Linked DNA regions of Rhizobium sp. SSA_523. The protein of the gene in region 1 binds, or shares a complex with, the protein of each later gene. Links are inferred from orthologs where the notes say so. Each region holds a gene or a part of one and is shown on either strand. Other genes may lie near its edges. The genes, in order: QTJ18_RS21545 and dapF.

What was found.
Region 2: the proteins of QTJ18_RS21545 (region 1) and dapF are in contact, whole or in part, in a solved structure (PDB 5YGU), measured with the Escherichia coli proteins. The link is inferred for Rhizobium sp. SSA_523 from one-to-one orthologs.

What each region holds. Positions count from the first base shown.
Region 1 is NZ_CP129382.1:2,793,102-2,802,839, forward strand. What follows is about bases 1-2,824. They hold QTJ18_RS21545 (RNA pyrophosphohydrolase), read right to left. Parts: upstream 1,766-2,824; coding sequence 1,235-1,765; downstream 1-1,234. Other genes in these bases: QTJ18_RS21540 (quinone oxidoreductase family protein), read right to left, coding at 1-946; QTJ18_RS21550 (divergent polysaccharide deacetylase family protein), read right to left, coding at 1,777-2,824. Outside these bases: more of QTJ18_RS21550, read right to left, coding at 2,825-2,991; QTJ18_RS21555 (S41 family peptidase), read right to left, coding at 3,059-4,402; QTJ18_RS21560 (murein hydrolase activator EnvC family protein), read right to left, coding at 4,392-5,738; 23S rRNA (pseudouridine(1915)-N(3))-methyltransferase RlmH, read right to left, coding at 5,889-6,371; rsfS (ribosome silencing factor), read right to left, coding at 6,481-6,924; QTJ18_RS21580 (glutamate-5-semialdehyde dehydrogenase), read right to left, coding at 7,621-8,901; proB (glutamate 5-kinase), read right to left, coding at 8,891-9,738. UniProt on the Escherichia coli protein: Master regulator of 5'-end-dependent mRNA decay.
Region 2 is NZ_CP129382.1:2,526,024-2,535,736, forward strand. Bases 4,572-7,370 are described here. They hold dapF (diaminopimelate epimerase), read right to left. Parts: upstream 6,523-7,370; coding sequence 5,620-6,522; downstream 4,572-5,619. Other genes in these bases: mtaB (tRNA (N(6)-L-threonylcarbamoyladenosine(37)-C(2))-methylthiotransferase MtaB), read right to left, coding at 4,572-5,623; QTJ18_RS20420 (MBL fold metallo-hydrolase), read right to left, coding at 6,779-7,370. Outside these bases: heme exporter protein CcmB, read left to right, coding at 1-5; QTJ18_RS20380 (heme ABC transporter permease), read left to right, coding at 49-816; QTJ18_RS20390 (DsbE family thiol:disulfide interchange protein), read left to right, coding at 1,037-1,636; QTJ18_RS20395 (DUF2585 domain-containing protein), read right to left, coding at 1,643-2,230; QTJ18_RS20400 (septation protein A), read right to left, coding at 2,227-2,874; signal recognition particle-docking protein FtsY, read right to left, coding at 2,933-4,333; more of mtaB, read right to left, coding at 4,349-4,571; more of QTJ18_RS20420, read right to left, coding at 7,371-7,855; ffh (signal recognition particle protein), read left to right, coding at 8,212-9,713. UniProt on the Escherichia coli protein: Involved in the succinylase branch of the L-lysine biosynthesis and in the biosynthesis of the pentapeptide incorporated in the peptidoglycan moiety. Catalyzes the stereoinversion of LL-2,6-diaminopimelate (L,L-DAP) to meso-diaminopimelate (meso-DAP).

The DNA.
Region 1 (9,738 bases):
CCGCGCTTCCGACAATCTTGCCCGCTTCGAGATCGCGATGCGCATCGGCAGCATCGTCCAGCCGATAGTGCCGATCGGGTTTGGAGAAAAGGCCGCGCTGCATGCGATCAAAGGCCGCCTCGACAGCCGGCCGGTAATCGTCCGCATTGGCGCTGAAGGCGACAATGCTCGGACGGGACACGGCATTGACGCGAAATGCGCTCATCGGCACCGGAGGGATGGGGCCGGCTATCTGCCCGATGCTCGCCGTCATGCCGAAGGGGCGGACGCTCGCCATTGTCTTCTGCAGCGTGTCGCCGCCAATGCCATCGACCGCCATATGCACACCCTGGCCATCCGTCAGCGGCAGGACCGCCGCGGCGAGATCGACATCACGGCCCACGATCACATGATCCGCCCCGTGTCTCTCGGCAAGCACTGCCTTTTCCGCGGAGCTGACGGTGGTGATCACCTTTGCCCCGAGATCCTTGGCCCAGCGGATGAGCAGGGAGCCGAGGCCGCCGGCCCCGGAATGAACCAGCACGGTCATGCCTTTGCCGAGCGGATAGACCTTGCTGAAAAGCATATGCGCCGTCATGCCGCGCAACAGGCTGCTGCCGACGACCTCCGGTGCGAGGCCTGGAGGAATGGCGACAGCACGCCAGGCCGGCAAAAGCCGCTGATCCCGATATGCCCCCACCGCACCGGCATAGGCAACAGCCTGTCCGGGTGTCAGTTGATCAACGCCTTCGCCCACAGCCTCGACGATGCCGGCACCCTCTACACCCGGCACGCCGGGCAGCGGCAGCGGATAGAGGCCGGAGCGGTGATAGACATCGACAAAATTCAGGCCGACCGCAGTCTGCCGGATCCGCACTTCACCCGGCCCCGGTTCGGGAAGCGCCGTTTCCACACGATGGAGCACATCGGCTGCACCCGGGGTCTCGAACTGTATCTGATAAGGCATTGGACACGATCTCCGGTTCCGGCCGCAGAAGCAATCCGCCGCCTGTCTGCGCTTGTGCTGAGAACGGAACGCCTAGCGCCTTGGGCGAAAAGCGGAACCCGGTTTTTCGCAGACCCGATGCGTCAAAGAAAGACTCCCTAACCGTTCTTGCGAACGTGCCCGGCGATCGGCCTTTGTCCTCCCGGAGAGTATAGCGAGGAATGGCGGATGCGAAAGGAGAACTGCGCCTCGCTTCTGTGTGAGCCGAATCGGGCGGTCAGTCTGGATTGCACGGCAAGGTGATGCCGTTCAGCCGGGCTGGCCGGACAGATGTGCAAATGCTGCGACCACTTTCTCATAGGCCGGCCGTTTGAACGGAACGATCAGCGACGGCAATTCCGCCATGGGTTTCCAATCCCAGGCATCGAATTCCTGATGCTGACCGGCGGGCGGATCTTCGATATTGATCTCCGACTCGTCGCCTTCGAAGCGGAAGGCAAACCACCGCTGCGTCTGACCGCGATATTTCCCCTTCAAGCCGATGCCGATCAGATGTTCGGGAAGATCGTAATTGATCCAATCCTCTGCCTCCGCCAGGAAGGACACGCTGCGCATGCCGGTTTCCTCGAACAGTTCGCGATAGGCCGCCTCGCGCGGATCCTCTCCCTTGTCGATGCCCCCCTGCGGCATCTGCCACAATTGCGGCGAGCCGTCCGACTCGCTGTTTCCTTCCGAGAGACGCCGCCCGACCCAGACAAGCCCCTTGTGGTTCAGCACCATGATGCCGACGCAGGGCCGGTATGGCAGATCCGCGGCCTTGCCCTTCGAAGTCTTGTTCATGACGCTTGCGCTTATTGTTCGGCGGGTTGGGAGACCAGAGCGGAGACGCCGACGAGCTCGATCCCGCGTCGGTCGGCCTCTTCCACCCACGCCGCAACCGCATCGATCGTCTCGTCGAATGCGGAACCGATCCCGATCGCGCTGCCCTTTCGTTGGGCGATTCGCTCCAGGTCGTCCAGCTTTTTCAGAATGGCCGTACGCTCGAGCTGGCCGTCTATCGTCATGTCGGCAAAACCGATCGGGGCATTCAAGGCCTTGCCGATCGTGCCGGTCAGCGACTGTGCCGATGACCCGTCATCGAGAAACAGCAGGCCGCGATCGGCGACATCGCGCATCACCGGCTCGAGCGCATCGGCATTGGCGAGATAGCGGCCACCCAGATAGGTGACGATGCCGGTGTAATTGGTGATCCGCGCCATCGCCTCATGCAGCTTCTTCAGGTTAGCCGCCTTGCCGCCCTCCAGCGTCAGGGTGAGCGGCCCCGGATCATTGGTCGGATAATCGAACGGCTCCATGGGGATCTGCATCAGGATCTCGTGGCCGTTGCGCCGCGCCTCCTGCATCCAGCGCTGCAGGCTGTTGCCGCTCGCTGCAAAGGCCAGTGTCACGGAAGGAGGCAGGTTTTGAATGGCGCGCTGGCTTCCTGTCTGGCTGAGCCCGAGGCCGCCAATGACCAGGGCAATGCGTGTGCCACGAGCACCGGACCACGGCCGCGCATACTGATCCATGGGCCGCAGACCATCGGGGCCGCGCACGGGCAGAGGACCATAGGCGGATTGGGCGATAAGCTGTTCGTTCGGCACCGCCGCCATGCGGGGATCCTGGCCGAGCCGGTTTGCATCGAGGATCAAGGGACCGTCGCCGTCCCGGGCGCGTGGGGAGAACTTGGTGACGACGCTGCCATCATCCAGCTGCGTCCGCTCGACATTGGCCCCGGCCTGAGAACCTGCTTGAGAACCTGCCTGGGAGCCTAGTTGCGCAGATGCCGGAGCGGCAACCTCCGGCGCTTCCACGACAGTTGCGGAGCCGGTTGTCGGATTTTGCGGACGGGTGATCACCGCGGAGCGATTGCCTTCGGCCTCGCCGGCCCGGATGACATACAAGGAAAGCCCGAGAACCGCGCTGCCTCCGAGACATGCCAGAAGCACAACAAGCGAAGGCCGGCGCGGTGGCCGGCTCTTCTTTCTATTCACCGGCCCGAGAGGCGCGCGAAGATCTGTCCCCAATGGATCGTCCGCTCTGTGATCGTGGGAAAGATCCCGCCCTGACAGGTCAGGGCGGGCATGCATCCACTTACTGCTTCACGCCGCTCGGAGCGGCAGCCGCTGCCTTTTCCGGCTGGGGCGGGAAAGACGGATCGCTCTTGCGGCCATTCAGAAGATCCAGCGCATAATTCAGCTGAACATCATCCTTGGCTTCCGGCGGAACATAGGCGCTGGAGCCCGAGCCTTCGTCCGTCTCGTTCTGCCCCTGGATATGGCCCGGCAGGCTCGATTCGCCTTCAGACCGAACCTTGCCCTGCAGCTCGGCCGGCAGAGGCTGCTCGACCTTGATGTCGGGCGTGATACCGGTGCCCTGGATCGACTTGCCCGAAGGCGTGTAATACAGCGCCGTCGTCAGACGCAGCGCGCCCGCCTCGCCCATCGGAATAATGGTCTGGACGGATCCCTTGCCGAAGGACCGGGTGCCGACAACCGTCGACCGCTTCAGATCCTGCAGGGCGCCCGCGACGATTTCCGAAGCCGAGGCCGAACCGCCATTGACGAGCACGATGACCGGCTTGCCATCCGTCAGATCGCCCGGACCCGCATTGAAACGTCTCGTTTCTTCGGGATTGCGGCCGCGGGTGGACACCACTTCGCCGCGCTCCAGGAAAGCATCGGAGACGTTGATGGCCTGATCCAGAAGCCCGCCCGGATTGAGGCGCAGATCGAGCACATAGCCCTTCAGCTTGTCGGCCGGCACGTCCGCCTTGATCTTCTTGATCGCTTTTTCCAGATCGTCATAGGTCTTTTCGGTGAAGGAGATCACGCGAAGATAGCCGACATCGCCCTGCTCGACGCGCGATTTTACCGCGCGGACCGCGATGATGTCGCGCACGACGGTGATGTCGATCGGCTTGTCCGCGCCCTTGCGCAGGATGGTCAGCTTGATCGGCGTGTTGACCGCGCCGCGCATCTTCTCGACCGCATCTTCCAGCTTCAGGCCACGCACCGCCTTGCCGTCGATTTCGGAGATGAAATCGCCTGCCAGAACGCCTGCCCGTGCAGCCGGCGTATCATCGATCGGGGTGATGACCTTGACCAGCTCGTTTTCCATGGTGACTTCGATGCCCAGTCCGCCGAACTCGCCCTTGGTCTGGGTCCGCATGTCGGCCGCGTCCTTGGCATTCATGTAGCTCGAATGCGGATCGAGGGAGGACAGCATGCCGTTGATGGCGTTCTCGATCAGCTTCTGCTCTTCCGGCGGGGTCACATATTGCGCGCGCACGCGCTCAAAAACGTCACCGAAGATCGACAGCTCGCGATAAGTCGACGAGCCGGCGGCCTGGGCAGGCACGCCCGCCGAATAGACGACGCTCATGGCGGTCGCCCCGAGCAGCGCCCCAACGATGACAAGAGATGCCCTACGAATCATTTCGTGCCCTTCCAGTTTCCTTCAACGACCACCACGGCTTCGAATCGACCGCGGCGCCGTCCTTTCTGAATTCAATGTAAAGCGTCGGGCGATCGGTTTCCAGCGCCAAGGCCGTCGCACTGGCCACTCTTTTCTCGCCCATGGCAGCGATCGGTTCGCCCGAGAAAACGAACTTCCCCTGCCTGACATTCACCTTGTCCATGCCGGTCAGCACGACATGATAGCCATCGCCGACGTTCAGGATCACCATCTGGCCATAGCTGCGGAACGCGCCGGCAAAAACCACCAGGCCGTCCGCCGGCGCCGTCACGACAGCTTCGGCACTCGTCGCAAGCGTAAGGCCGCGCGCCGGATGCCCTGTACCGTCAGGATCGCCCCAGGCCCGCAGCACATCACCAGCGGCCGGATAGGCGAGCTTGCCCGTCAAACTCGAAAACGCGTATGCAGGCGCAATACGGTTTTTGTCGGGCACTCCGCTCTGCGCCAGTTCCTGCGCCTTCTCCCGCTCTTCCGCCGTTAATTGCTTGCGGCGCTCCTCTTCCTGCCGGGCACGTTGCATGGCCTCGCGAACGGATGCAATTTCACTTTCGAGTGAGCGGATCAGATTTTCGAGATCGGTCGATCGGCTGGCCAGCTGTTGCGCACGCTCGCGCTCGGCCTGCAGCTGCGCCGCGCCGGTGGCGGATTGGCGCCCATTCTCCGCCAGGAGAAGATCCATGCGCCGCTCTTCTTCCAGATTGGCCGAGATCGCAGCGGCGGCCTTCTGCCGCTCTGCGCTCGCATCCTGCTGCAAGGTGGCGAGAGCGTTCAGATCGCCCACCAGCCGTTCGGCCTGGACGCGCATGCCGGGCACCACGGCGCCGAGAAGAATGGCGCTGCGCACCGAAGCCAGGGCATCTTCCGGACTGACCAGCAGGGCCGGCGGCGGATTGCGTCCCATGCGCTGCAAGGCCGCCAGGACTTCTGAGAGAACCCCTCGCCGCTCATGCAGCGACGCGCGGATCTGCTCCTCCTTCATCCTCAGCTCTGCCAACCGGTCTCCGCTGGTCTGAATCTGTTCTTCCAGCGTTTTGCGCCGCGCCGCGCTGTCGATCAGAGCCTGGCGAAGGTTGGCGCTGCTCTTGTCGAGATCGGCAATCGATTGCTCGATCGATGTCGCCGTTTCGCTGGAGAGGCTGAGCGTTTTCGACAATTGCTCCAGTTCGTTGCGCGTCTCATCGCGTTTTCTCTGCAGCGCTTCGACGGGATCCGCGGCGGGCGTTTGCGCCGTCTCCGGAGCCGGGGGAAGGGTACCTGTCACCTGGGCCTTCGGCACGCCGAAGGGAACTGCGCTCATCAGCACAGCCGTCAGCAATGGCCGCCAGTCAACCCTTTGCCTGCTTGTCTTGCGCATTTCGCCCTTGCAACCCGTTTGAGCCGCAGACCCTAAGCTGATTTGCCGGCGAAGACCAGAAACAACACGGCGGCCCGCCGGAGCCCGCCCTTTTCAGGCACGGTGATAAGGATGGCCGGAGAGAATGGTCACGGCGCGGTACAGCTGTTCGGCAATCAGGATGCGCACCAGCTGGTGCGGCCAGGTCATCGAGCCGAGATTGATGACGGCGTCGGCCCGCTCATAGAGCAGGGGATCGAGTCCATCGGCGCCGCCGATCGCGATCATCATCTCGCGTTTGCCCTGATCGCGGAACTTGCCGATGAGATTGGCAAAGGCCGGGCTGTCGAGCGCCTTGCCTCGCTCGTCGAGCAGGATCAGCACGGACCCTTCCGGCAGGCTCTTGTCGAGAAGGCCCGCTTCCTCGCGTTTGCGCGTGTCCGCTGCCGAAGCGCGGCTTTCGTTCACTTCCGTCACACGCGAAAGCTCAAGGCTCACCGCAGGGCCGGCCTTGGCGAAGCGGTCGAGATAGCGTGACGCAAGTTCTTTCTCCGGTCCGGTTTTGAGCCGTCCCACGGCAAAAAGGCCAATCCGCATTTCTGCCACCGCATGTTTGTTGCCGCGAAAGGATAATCCGGCTGAGCGCCTCGCTCAGCCGTCCGATACGGCGTCTGGCACTGCGGCGTCAGATGCGCTGACGAACCGGCTAGTGCCGCGTTCCTTCCTCATCGGGAGCCGCCCACATCTTTTCGATGTTGTAGAACTCCCGGACTTCCGGCCGGAACACATGGATGATGATGTCACCGGTGTCAATCAGCACCCAGTCACCCGAATCGAGACCTTCGACTCGGGCGCTTCCCAGCCCCTCCGCCTTCAGGTCGGTGATCAGGTGATCGGAGATTGCCGACACATGCCGATTGGAGCGTCCTGAGACCACGACCATGTAGTCGCCCAGCGCGGACTTCCCAGCAATGTTGATGGTGACAATATCTTCAGCTTTGGAATCCTCGAGACTTGCGAGGACCACTTCGAGAGCGCGGGCGGCAGCATCTGCGCCACGTTCCAGGCTCTTCGGGACAACGCCTGGCGTTCTCCCTTTGGCGTGAACTGTTGTCAGAGTTGTTCCTTTCGTCACGAACAGAACAGGCACGATGCGAATCCAAACGTCGGGATCCACACCATGAAGGTGGCATCGAATGGCAGATGTTTCAAGGGCTCATCTTTTGGTCGCAGCCAGCCGGATCGCCGTCGAGCTCAGGCCCGACCGCGGGCCGTGGATGAAGGTCCAGGCGGGTGGCTGCCGGCGCCCGATCAACCGGGCCCGGTTCTCATCGACCCGCGCAAATGACAGCGCCCTTGCGGCCGGCGAAGAGAGGAAGGAAAGCGTCGCGCCGGGCCGATCCACCACTGCGATCGGCACGAGATCGGCAATCTCCCGCCATTTTTGCCAGCGGTGGAATGTCTTGAGACTGTCGGCGCCCATGATCCAGACAAAACCCACGCCTGGATTGCGCGCCACGACATGTGCAAGGGTATGGGCGGTGAAGGTGGTCGTCAGACGCTCCTCGAAGGCGGTCACCTTGATCCGCGGATCGCGGGCAAGAGAGCGGCTGAGCATTATCCGCTCCCGCAGCGGCAGGAGCGCCGAACGGCTCTTCAATGGATTGCCCGGCGTCACCATCCACCACAATTGGTCGAGGCCGAGCCGTTTCAGGGCAATTTCCGCCACCAGAAGATGGCCCGGATGCGGCGGGTTGAAAGAACCGCCGAACAGGCCGACCACCATGCCGCGCTCCACATGCGGCATAGCGAGATACGGTGTCAGTTCCCCCGCTGCCGACACGTATCAGGGCCGGATCTGGCCGGTGCCGTGCACGCGGTACTTGAAGGAGGTGAGCTGCTCTATGCCGACGGGGCCGCGGGCATGCATCTTGCCGGTGGAAATGCCGATCTCGCCGCCCATGCCGAACTCGCCGCCATCTGCAAATTGCGTGGATGCATTGTGCAGCAGGATGGCTGAATCGATCTCGTTGAAGAAACGCGCCACCACGTCCGGATCATTGGCAAGAACCGCCTCCGTATGATGGGAGGAATAGGCATTGATGTGGTCGATCGCCCCGCCAATGCCGTCGACGAGCCCCACCGCAATAATGGCCTCGAGATATTCGGTGCGCCAATCCTCTTCGGTCGCAGCCTTCGATCCGGCAAATTGCGCCTGAACCTCGGCGGAAGCGCGGATTTCGCAGCCCCGTTCGGCGAGGGCATCGAGGATCGGCTTCAGGTGCGTCGCCGCCGCCTTCCGGTCGATCAGCAGGGTCTCGGCGGCACCGCAGATCCCGGTGCGGCGCATCTTGGCATTGACGACCACATTGACGGCCATATCGATATCCGCGGAGGCATCGACATAGATGTGGCAGAGGCCCTCGAGATGGGCGAAGACCGGCACGCGCGCATCCGCCTGGACCCGCGCCACCAGGCTTTTGCCGCCACGCGGGACGATGACGTCAATCGTGCCGTTCAAACCGGAGAGCATGGCACCGACGGCAGCGCGGTCTGCAATGGTGACGATCTGGATCGCATCGACCGGAAGCCCGGCCTCGGCGAGCCCCTTGACGAGGCATTGATGGATCGCCTTTGCGGAATGCAGCGAATCGGACCCGCCGCGAAGAATGACGGCATTGCCGGATTTGAGGCACAGCGCGCCGGCATCGGCGGTCACGTTGGGGCGGCTCTCGTAAATCACGCCGATCACACCAAGCGGCGTGCGCACCCGCTCGATCTTCAGCCCGTTGGGGCGCTCCCAGGCAGCGATCACATCGCCGACCGGATCGGGCAGGGCGGCGATGGCGCGAAGCCCCTCCGCCATATCCGCAATCCGGCTCTGCGTGAGCGTCAGGCGATCGATGAAGGAGGGCTGAAGGCCCTTGTCCGCCACCGCTGCCAGGTCGCGGGCATTGGCCGACAAAATATCGGATGTCGCCGCGACAATGGCATCGGCCCCGGCGATGAGAGCCGCGTTCTTGGCTTGTGTCGATGCCGTCGCCAGCAGGCGCGCCGCAGCCTTGGCCTTGTCGCCGATCGTCTGCATCATCGCGTCAATGTCGGCAGTCGCCAATTTATCCAGCATGAGCGGCAGTCTCCTCCACAGTCTCGTCCCTGTCCGTTGCAAGCAGGCCGGTAATCACCAGGTCGTCCCGATGCACCATGGCGGCGCGACCGGCATAGCCGAGGATCGATTCGATCTCGCCCGATTTGCGCCCGGCGATCGACCGTGCCTCCTCGGCATCATAGCCGGCCAGGCCACGGGCGATTTCCCGACCCTGGGTGCCGATGATCGCCACCGTATCACCCCGGCTGAACGGGCCGATGACAGCCCGCACGCCGGCCGGCAGGAGGCTCTTGCCAGAGGCAAGCGCCCGCTCGGCCCCGGCATCCACGGTCAGCGTGCCGGCGGGCTGCAACTGACCGGCGATCCAGGTCTTTCGCGCCGTCACAGGCGTGCCGGAGGGCGCGAACCAGGACGAGCGCGCCCCGTTGTCGATGGATTGCAGCGGATGGTCGCTTTTGCCCGAGGCGATGATCATGCCGCAGCCGGCACTGGTGGCGATCTTGCCGGCATCGATCTTGGTGCGCATGCCGCCACGCGAGAGTTCGGACGCGGCTCCGCCTGCCATGGCCTCGATCTCGGGTGTAATGGATGCGATGGTCTCCAGAAACTGCGCCTGGGGATCGAGATGCGGCGGTGCCGTATAGAGCCCATCAATATCGGAGAGCAGGACCAGGAGATCTGCGCCGGTCATGGTGGCGACCCGCGCGGCAAGGCGATCATTGTCGCCGTAGCGGATTTCGGTCGTGGCAACCGTGTCGTTTTCGTTGATGATCGGTACGGCGCCGAGCTTCAGCAGCTGATTGATCGTCGCCCGTCCGTTGAGATAGCGGCGGCGTTCTTCGGTATCGCCCAGCG
Region 2 (9,713 bases), 260 kb from region 1 along the record:
ATTGACTAGAATCAAGGCGGGCTCCCGGCCCTGTTTTAGAGGAACCCTATGAATCAGAGCCTAGCCATCCGCAAGTTCAGCGATCTTGCCAATCCGACACGCTTCCTGGCCCTTGCCGAACGCGTGCTGCCCTGGCTTGCCGGGTTGACGATCATCCTGCTGGTGCTCGGTCTGACACTGTCCTTTGCAACGCAGGGCGATTACCAGCAGGGCGACACGGTCCGCATCATGTATATCCACGTGCCGGCCGCCTGGCTCTCGATGATGTGCTACACGGTCATGGCGCTTTCGGCCATCGGCACCCTGGTCTGGCGCCATCCGCTGGCCGATGTCAGCCACAAGGCCGCAGCGCCGCTTGGGGCCGCCTTCACCTTGATCGCGCTCGTCACCGGCTCGCTCTGGGGCAAGCCCATGTGGGGAACCTGGTGGGTCTGGGATGCCCGGCTGACCTCGGTCTTCATCCTCTTCCTGATGTATCTCGGCCTGATCGCGCTCAACCGGGCCATGGACGACCCGTCCCGGGCAGCCCGCGTATCGGCGGTGCTGATCCTTGTCGGCTTCGTCAACATCCCGATCATCAAGTTTTCCGTCGACTGGTGGAATACGCTTCATCAGCCGGCCAGCGTCATCCGGATCGACGGACCGACGATCGACGCGGAATTCCTCTGGCCCCTGCTGATCATGGCGACGGCCTTTACCTGTCTCTTCTTCACCTTGCACATCATGGCGATGCGCAACGAGATCTGGCGGCGGCGCGTCGCCACGCAGCGGCGCATGGCGGCCCGCATGGCAGGCCAGGGAGGCGGATCGGCATGAGTCACGCCTTCTACATCCTGGCCTCCTATGCCATCACGGCGGTCACCATCCTGTCCCTCGTCCTGTGGACATGGTCCGACGGTCGGGCGCGGCGCCGTGAACTGGCCGCACTCGAAGCAGCCGGTCTCCGCCGCCGTTCGGCCGCACCCGCCACGGCCTCTCAGCCGTCTCCTGGCCGTCCCTCTTCTCCGGCAACCGATCCAAGTGAAACAGCGGCGCCATGAAACTTGATGCAGACAGCCCGGCACCGCGGCGTTCCCTCAGGGCGCTTGCCCTCATACCTCTGGTGATCTTCGCTCTCTTTGCGGCGATTGCGGGCAAGATGCTGTATGATCAGGATGTGAACGGGCTGGATATCTCCTCCATCCCCTCGGCGCTGATCGGCAAGCAGGCCCCCTCGCTCTCGCTGCCGGCGCTCCACGGCTCGCAGACGCCGCCGCTCACGGATGAGGCCATTCGCGGCAAGCTTGCGCTTGTGAATGTCTTTGCCTCCTGGTGCGTCCCCTGCCGGCAGGAGCATCCGCTTCTCTCCGAACTGGCCAGGGACAAAAGGCTGACCGTCGTCGGGATCAACTACAAGGACCGCAATGACAATGCCCTGCGCTTTCTCGGCGAATTGGGCAATCCCTATGCCGCCATCGGAGTCGATCCCAACGGTAAGGCGGCGATCGACTGGGGGGTCTACGGAATCCCGGAGACCTATCTGGTCGCCCCCGACGGCACGATCCTCTACAAGCGTGTCGGCCCCTTCGACGAGCGAAGCGTGACGGAGGATCTGCTGCCGGCCATCGAAAAGGCCCTTGGCGCGGCCGGATCCTGAGATCCGTCAGACACCGGCCTGCCAGGCCTTGATCGCATCCACCGGCCAGACCAGCATCAGGACGTTGAGCGCGAGGTTGTCGCGGATCAGCCAGCCGGTAAAGACCTCGAAGACGATTGCCACCAGCACCGTCAGCCAGACCGGCGCGCGCGCCGCAAACAGGAAGCCGACGGCCATGAAAACGGTGTCCATGGCGGAGTTCAGGATGCTGTCGCCCTCGTAACCGATTGCCATGGTGGCGGAACGGTAGCGGTTGATGATGATCGGCGAGTTTTCAAGAACCTCCCAGACAGCCTCGATGAAGGTGGCGAGCGCCAGGCGCTTGGCAAACGAGGCGCGGCGCAGCACCAGGAAGGCCAGTCCGTAAAAGAGAAAGCCGTGGATGATGTGCGAGGGCGTATACCAATCCGCCAGATGCTGGGAATTCCCCGGCGTGTTCACGCCCGGTTCGAAGAGTTTGATCTCGCCGCAGGCGCAGATCCACAGCCGGCCCATCGCATATTCGACCAGGATCTGCGCCACCAGAATGGCGAGAGCGACCCAAAACCAGAACGAGACGTGCCTTTGATACCGCAGGGACTCCGCAACGCTCACTTGCGATCCTCGGTCTTCGGATCAAGCGAATGTTTCATGATCAGCGGCATCTGCGCGAGCGTGAAGATGATGGTGATCGGCATCGTGCCCCAGACCTTGAAGTTCACCCAAACATCATCGGAAAAATTGCGCCAGACCACCTCGTTCAGAACGGCCAGGAACAGGAAGAAGATCCCCCAGCGGAGGGTGAGCTTGCGCCAGCCTTCATCCGTCAGCTGGAAGGCGGCATTGAACACGTAACCGAGCAGCGATTTGCCGAAGAACAAACCGCCGAGCAGCGCCACGCCGAAGAGGCTGTTGACGATGGTCGGCTTCATCTTGATGAAGATCTCGTCCTGCAGCCAGATCGACAACCCGCCGAAGACCAGCACGACGATGCCGGACACGAAGGGCATGATCGGCAGATGCTTGAAGACCAGTTTCGACACGATCAGCGAAAGAACCGTTGCCGACATGAAGAGCCCGGTCGCCACCAAAAGCGGCCCGCCGAGAACGGACAGGGACGGGAACCGCTCCAAAAGCCATTCGCCGCGCAGATTGGCGAAGAAGAACACCAGCAAAGGGCCGATTTCCAGCGCAAATTTCAAGCCGGGATGGGCTTTCTCCTGCGGCGTCGGCGTCGTATCGCTTTCAAGGCTCTGCATGGTCTTGGTACTTACCTTTGGCTGATGATGGGGCGATGCAAACGCGCATTCTGTGGCATCAATGCGTCACGCCGGCAATCGCCTGCGCGAATTCCCGGGCTTCGAAGGGCTCGAGATCCTCTATTCCTTCGCCGACGCCGATGAAATAGACCGGCAGCTTGTGCTTGGCAGCGATGGCAACGAGAATGCCGCCGCGCGCCGTGCCGTCCAGCTTGGTCATGATCAGGCCGCCGACACCGGCGACATTGCGGAAGATCTCCACCTGGTTCATGGCATTCTGGCCGGTCGTCGCATCGAGCGTCTGGAGAACCGTGTGCGGCGCCTCCGGATCGAGCTTGCCAAGCACGCGGACGATCTTTTCCAGCTCCGCCATCAGTTCGGCCTTGTTCTGCAGACGTCCCGCCGTGTCGATGATCAGCACGTCGCAGCGCTTTGCCCTCGCCTGCTCGAACGCATCATAGGCAAGTCCCGCCGCGTCCGCACCGAGCTTCGTGCCGATGAACTCGGACTGGGTGCGGTCGGCCCAGATCTTCAATTGCTCGATGGCAGCAGCACGGAAGGTATCGCCGGCTGCCAGCATGACCTTCAGCCCCGAGCCTGACAGCTTGGCGGCCAGCTTGCCGATCGTCGTCGTCTTGCCGGTGCCGTTGACGCCGACCACCAGGATGACATGCGGCTTGTGCGAGAGATCGAGCTCCAGCGGCCTTGCTACAGGAGTAAGCACCTTGGTGATCTCCGAGGCCATGATGCGCGAGACATCCTCGCCCGTGACATCCTTGCCATAGCGTTCGGACGAGAGGCTATCGGTGATGCGCATGGCCGTCTCGACCCCCAGATCCGCCTGGATCAGCAGGTCTTCCAATTCCTCAAGCGTCGCCTCGTCCAGCTTGCGCTTGGTGAAGAGCGCCGAAATCTGGCCGGTCAATTGCGAGGAGGTTCGCGACAGGCCCTGGCGCAGACGTTGGAACCAGGTGAGCTTCGGCGCGGCCACGGCCTCCACCACCGGCTCTTCCTGGCGACGGGTGGCAAAGCCTTTGGGAAGGGCGGGTTCGGCAGTCAGCGGTGGTGTTTCCGCTTCGGTCGCGGAAGAGGAAACCGCAGCGGACGCGTCACCCCCCTCAGAGGGGGATAGCACCTCGACGGCGACATCTTCTTCCGCCTCGGCCTGCAGGAGCGACAAGGGAACCATGCCCAGCTCACCCGGCATGTCGGCAGGCGCAAGAAGCGCAGGCTCGTCATCCGCCGCGCCATCATCTGACGGACCCCCGGCCGTTTCCATCTCGATCTCGGCCACCGGATCGATAGCGGCCACCGGCAGGTCCTCGTCCCGCGCATGCGGTTCGGTTTCGGCGGCGAGCGCCGCGCGGTCCTCCGGCGAAAGCCCCTTCTCCGCGTGATCCTCGTCCTGCGGCTTATCCTTGCCGAACGAGAAAACCTTCTTGATGAACCCCAGCGCCATGAATGATCCGTTCCGTCACGCTGCGGCGGCAGCGTCGACCTGCATTGTCAGATATTTGCCATTGTGGCCCGTGATGGTCACCGGCACCAGATCCCGCGGCGACAGATGCGGAGCCGCGACCAGCGAGAAATTGTCGGTATGGGCAAAACCATTGCGTTCCACAAGGATGGTCTGCCGCGTCCCGACCATGCGGCCAAGATGGGCCGCAAGCAGGGCCTCTCCCTGAACGCGAAGCCGCGCCGCCCGTTCCTTGATCAAAGACCGGTCGAGTTGCGGCATGCGCGCGGCCGGCGTTCCCGGTCGCGGGCTATAGGGAAAGACATGGAGAAAGGCGATGCCGCAGTCTTCGACATGGCGCAGGGCATTGCCGAACATGTCCTCGGTCTCCGTCGGGAAGCCGGCGATCATATCGGCACCGAAGGTCACGTCGGGCCGCAGCCGGCGCACTGTTTCAGAAAAGGCCAGCGCATCGGCACTGGAATGGCGCCGTTTCATCCGCTTCAGGATCATGTCGTCGCCATGCTGCAGGGAGAGATGCAGATGCGGCATGAATCGCGGCTCGTCGGCCAAGAGATCGAGGAGATGACGGTCGGCCTCGATACTGTCGATGGAGGAGAGACGCAGCCGGCGAATGTCCGGCACCTGCTTCAGCAAGGTCCTGGCCAGCAGGCCAAGCGTCGGCTGCCCCGGCAGGTCGGCGCCGTAGCTGGTGGCATCGACGCCGGTGAGCACGATCTCGCAATAGCCGGCCTCCACCAGTTTCCGCGCCTGCTCGACCACGGCGCCCATGGGAACCGAACGGGAATTGCCACGGCCATAAGGGATGATGCAGAAGGTGCAGCGATGGTCGCATCCGTTCTGCACCTGGATGAAGGCACGCACATGCCCGTCAATATGGTCGACCATCTGCGGCGCCGTCGCCTTGACGCTCATAATGTCGTTGACGCGCAGCTTTTCTTCCGCAGAAACGCCGAAATCCGGCAAGGCGCGGTAGGATGCGCCCTTCAGCTTCTCCTCATTGCCGAGAACGGCATCGACCTCCGGCATGGCGCTGAAGGTGGCCGCCTCCGTCTGGGCCGCGCAGCCGGTCACGATGATGCGCGCATGGGGATTGTCGCGCCGCGCGCGGCGAATGGCCTGGCGCGCCTGGCGGACCGCCTCGCCGGTGACCGCGCAGGTATTGACGAGGACGGCATTGTTGAGCCCGGCCTTTTCCGCCTCCATGCGCATCACCTCGGATTCATAGGTATTGAGGCGACAGCCGAAGGTGATGATGTCGACGCCACTCACTGCGCCAGCGCCTCGGCCTGGCCGTCGCGCACGAATTCGCCGGTTGCGGGGTCAAGCCTGCCCGACCATTCCCATTCGGCGGGGCCCGTCATGATGACGTGATCGTCGGCCCGCCACTCGATGGCGAGTCTGCCGCGGCCCGGGCTGGACGCCACGATGATGTCGACGTTGCGGCCGGTGCGCCCGGTCCTTGCCGCGGAAACGCCCGCCGCGCAGGCGGCCGAACCGCAGGCAAGCGTCAGCCCGGCCCCCCGCTCCCAGGTCCGCGTCACAAGCTCGGTCGGCGTCACGACCTGCGCCAGCGTGATATTGGCCCTTTCCGGAAACATCGGGTGATTCTCGATAAGCGGCCCGAACCGCTCCAGCTCGAAGCTCATGGGGTCGCGATCGACCCAGAAGACGGCGTGCGGATTGCCCATGGACATGGCCGAGGGCGAGTGCAGCACCGGATTATCGATCGGCCCGATCTGCAGCTCGATCCGGCTTGTATCGTAGAACTCCTCCGAAAGCGGGATCCTGTCCCACTCGAAGACCGGCGGGCCCATATCGACGGAGATCGTTCCGTCCTGGTGCTCCTCGGCATTCAGAATGCCGGCAAGCGTCTGGAAGGTGAAGACCTTGCGTCCGGTTTCGGCCGACAGCGCCTGCACGACACAGCGCGTACCATTGCCGCAGGCCTGAGCACGCGTGCCGTCGCAATTGACGATGTCGATATAGGCATCGGTTCCGTCCAGCTTCGGATCGTGGATCGCCATGATCTGGTCAAAGGCCGTGGCCGGATCTCCGGCAAGCGCGATGGCCGCCTGCGATGCCACACGCTCGGTGCGGCCGCGCATGTCAACGACGAGGATCTTGTTGCCAAGCCCGTTCATCTTTGCAAATTCGACCATCTGCGCCATGGTGCACGTCCTCATTTACGGAATAGCCCGCCATTTCCCGCCTATATGGCGGAAAACCGGGGCCATTTCCAGTCTGTCGACCCCGAGGCATCTGAGCGCGTGTCGAAGACAGGGGGCTCGCTCGCCGATCGCCACGGCTCCCCGGCGCCCGGCCAGCTGCCAAATACCGGACCGCCAGCCATCTGCCCTGCAGCTCAGGCGCATGCCAGCTTCGATGCCATGCTTGCTTTCAAGGTCCGTGCGTCAGGCGCGGGCTTCAGGCATCCGGAACCTCGAAGACTTCGCCTGGGCGCAGAGGGCGGAAGCGCTCCGCCTTCAGGGAGGCGGCCGTCAGCGCATTGTTGAGCGCGGCCAATGGTTCCTCTATCCCCTCATCGGTCAGCTTGACGGTGCCCCAGTGATGGCCGGCGGCATAGGAGGCCTTGGCCAGTTGCATGCCCGCCACCGCCTCTTCCGGGTTCTGGTGCTGCGCCTTCATGAACCAGCGGGGCTCATAGGCACCAATCGGCAGGATTGCCAGACGGAAGCCGCCATGCTTTTCCGCGGCGGCGCGATAGTTGATCCCTTCATGGAACCCCGTATCGCCGATGTGATAGATCTTGCCGGCGTGGGTTTCGATGACGAAGGCGGCCCAGAGCGCCATGCGCCGGTCGTTCAGGCCGCGCGCCGACCAGTGGTGGCACGGTTCGCAGTGAAGGCTGACATTCTTGCCGACATAGCTGCTGGAGCCCCAGTCCATGACGGTGATGCGCGGGTCGTCGAGCTCAGGGCCGAAGATCGCATCATTGCCGAGAGGCGTGATGAAATGCGGGCGATGCATCTCATGCAGGGTCTTAAGCGTCGCGATGTCGAGATGGTCATAATGATTGTGGGTGACGATGACGATGTCGATCGCCGGCAGATCCTCCAGCCGGATGCCGGGCTCATTCACCCGCTTGGGACCGGCGAAGGATACGGGGCTCGTGCGTTCCGCCCAGACCGGATCGGTCAGGATGTTCAGGCCCGCCACCTGGATGAGCATGGAGGCATGGCCGACCATGGTCACCACCAGCCGGTTACCGGCAACGCGGCGCTCCGGAACCGCCGGCGGAAAGGGGCTGGGATAGGCCTCCGGCCAGGCAATGCTCTTGCCGTTGAAGCGCCAGCGCAGGAGATTCATGAAGCCTTTCGGCTCCTCGCCGCCCGGATTGAAGAAGCGCGTGCCGTCGAAATGGCTTGAAGCGGGCCCCTTGTAATAGCGATTGGCTGCCATGGCTCTCCCTGCCGCAAGTCCGCCGCCGAGAAGGGCGAGACTGCCGATTGCTGACCATTTCAAGAAGTGGCGACGTTTCATGAGAAATCTATAGGCAGCGATGGAGAAGGGTTCAAGCGATCTTACGCCGCCGGCGCGCACCGGATCAGCCGCTCGCCTCGAAGACGCGGATATTTCCAGCCTGAGCGGGAAGACCGCAAAAAGCCCTGATCGTCTTGACTTTTCGGGCCAGTTGCTGTTTAAGCGCCGCGATCTGCTGAAAGTTGACGAGACTTTAGCCACCGACCGGGACCGTACAGGTTTACGAACAGATCCCGGAGGTCAACATCCGACAGCGCGTTGCGCCCTCGGGTGCTTTTTGGCTTTGCGTCTTGTTTTCCGACGGAAAAGACCCGACGTTCCGGTCCACGACCGTCAACGTCTAGAAGGAAGAAGTCATGTTCGAAAACCTCCAGGACCGCCTTGGTTCCATCTTGAGTGGACTGACCGGCCGTGGCGCGCTTTCCGAGGCGGATGTCTCGGCAGCCCTGCGCGAGGTTCGCCGTGCTCTTCTCGAAGCGGACGTGGCGCTCGAAGTCGTTCGCAATTTCACCGACCGCGTCCGTGAAAAGGCCGTTGGCGCTGAGGTCCTGAAGTCGATCAAGCCCGGCCAGATGGTCGTCAAGATCGTCCATGACGAGCTGGTGGAGATGCTCGGCGCCGAAGGCGTCGCGATCGACCTGCATGCCGCAGCGCCGGTCGTCATCATGATGGTGGGCCTGCAGGGCTCCGGCAAGACGACCACGACCGGCAAGATTGCCAAGCGCCTGACCGACCGCGACAAGAAAAAGGTCCTGATGGCCTCGCTCGATACGCGGCGTCCGGCAGCCCAGGAACAGCTGCGCCAGCTCGGCCAGCAGACCGGCGTCGACACCCTTCCGGTCATTGCCGGCCAGTCTCCGACAGATATCGCCTCGCGCGCCGTCCAGGCGGCACGGCTCGGCGGCCATGACGTCGTCATCCTTGATACGGCCGGCCGCACCCATATCGACGAGCCGCTGATGGCCGAGATGGCCGAGATCAAGGCCCGCTCGAAGCCGCATGAGATCCTTCTGGTCGCCGACAGCCTGACCGGCCAGGACGCCGTCAACCTCGCCCGCAATTTCGATGAGCGGGTCGGCATTACCGGCCTCGTCCTGACCCGTATGGATGGCGACGGCCGCGGCGGTGCCGCGCTCTCCATGCGCGCCGTGACCGGCAAGCCGATCAAGCTGATCGGCGTCGGCGAAAAAATGTCGGAGCTCGAAGAGTTCCATCCGCGCCGTATCGCAGACCGTATTCTCGGTATGGGCGATATCGTGTCCCTGGTCGAAAAGGCTGCGGAAAATATCGATGCCGACAAGGCGCGCGCCATGGCCGAGAAAATGGCCAAGGGCAAGTTCGACCTGGACGACCTGGCCGACCAGCTGCGCCAGATGCAGTCGATGGGCGGCATGGGCGGCATTATGGGCCTGATGCCCGGCATGGGCGGCATGAAGGACAAGCTGGCCGCGGCCGGCCTGAACGACAAGATGTTCGCCCGCCAGATCGCCATCATCCAGTCGATGACGAGGGCCGAGCGCGCCAATCCGGATATTCTCAAGCATTCCCGCAAGAAGCGTATCGCAAGCGGGTCCGGCACGGATGCTGCCGAAATCAACAAGCTCCTGAAAATGCATCGCCAGATGGCCGACATGATGAAGGCCATGGGCGGCAAGGGTAAGGGCGGCATGATGAAGCAGATGATGGGCGGCCTGGCCGGCAAGATGGGCCTTGGTGGCATGGGTGCCGGAATGGGTGGCGGAATGGGCGGCGGAATGCCGGGCATGGGCGGAATGCCGGATCTGTCGCGCATGGACCCCAAGCAACTGGAGGCGCTCGCCAAGCAGGCCGAGGCCGCCGGCTTCAAGCCGGGCTCCAT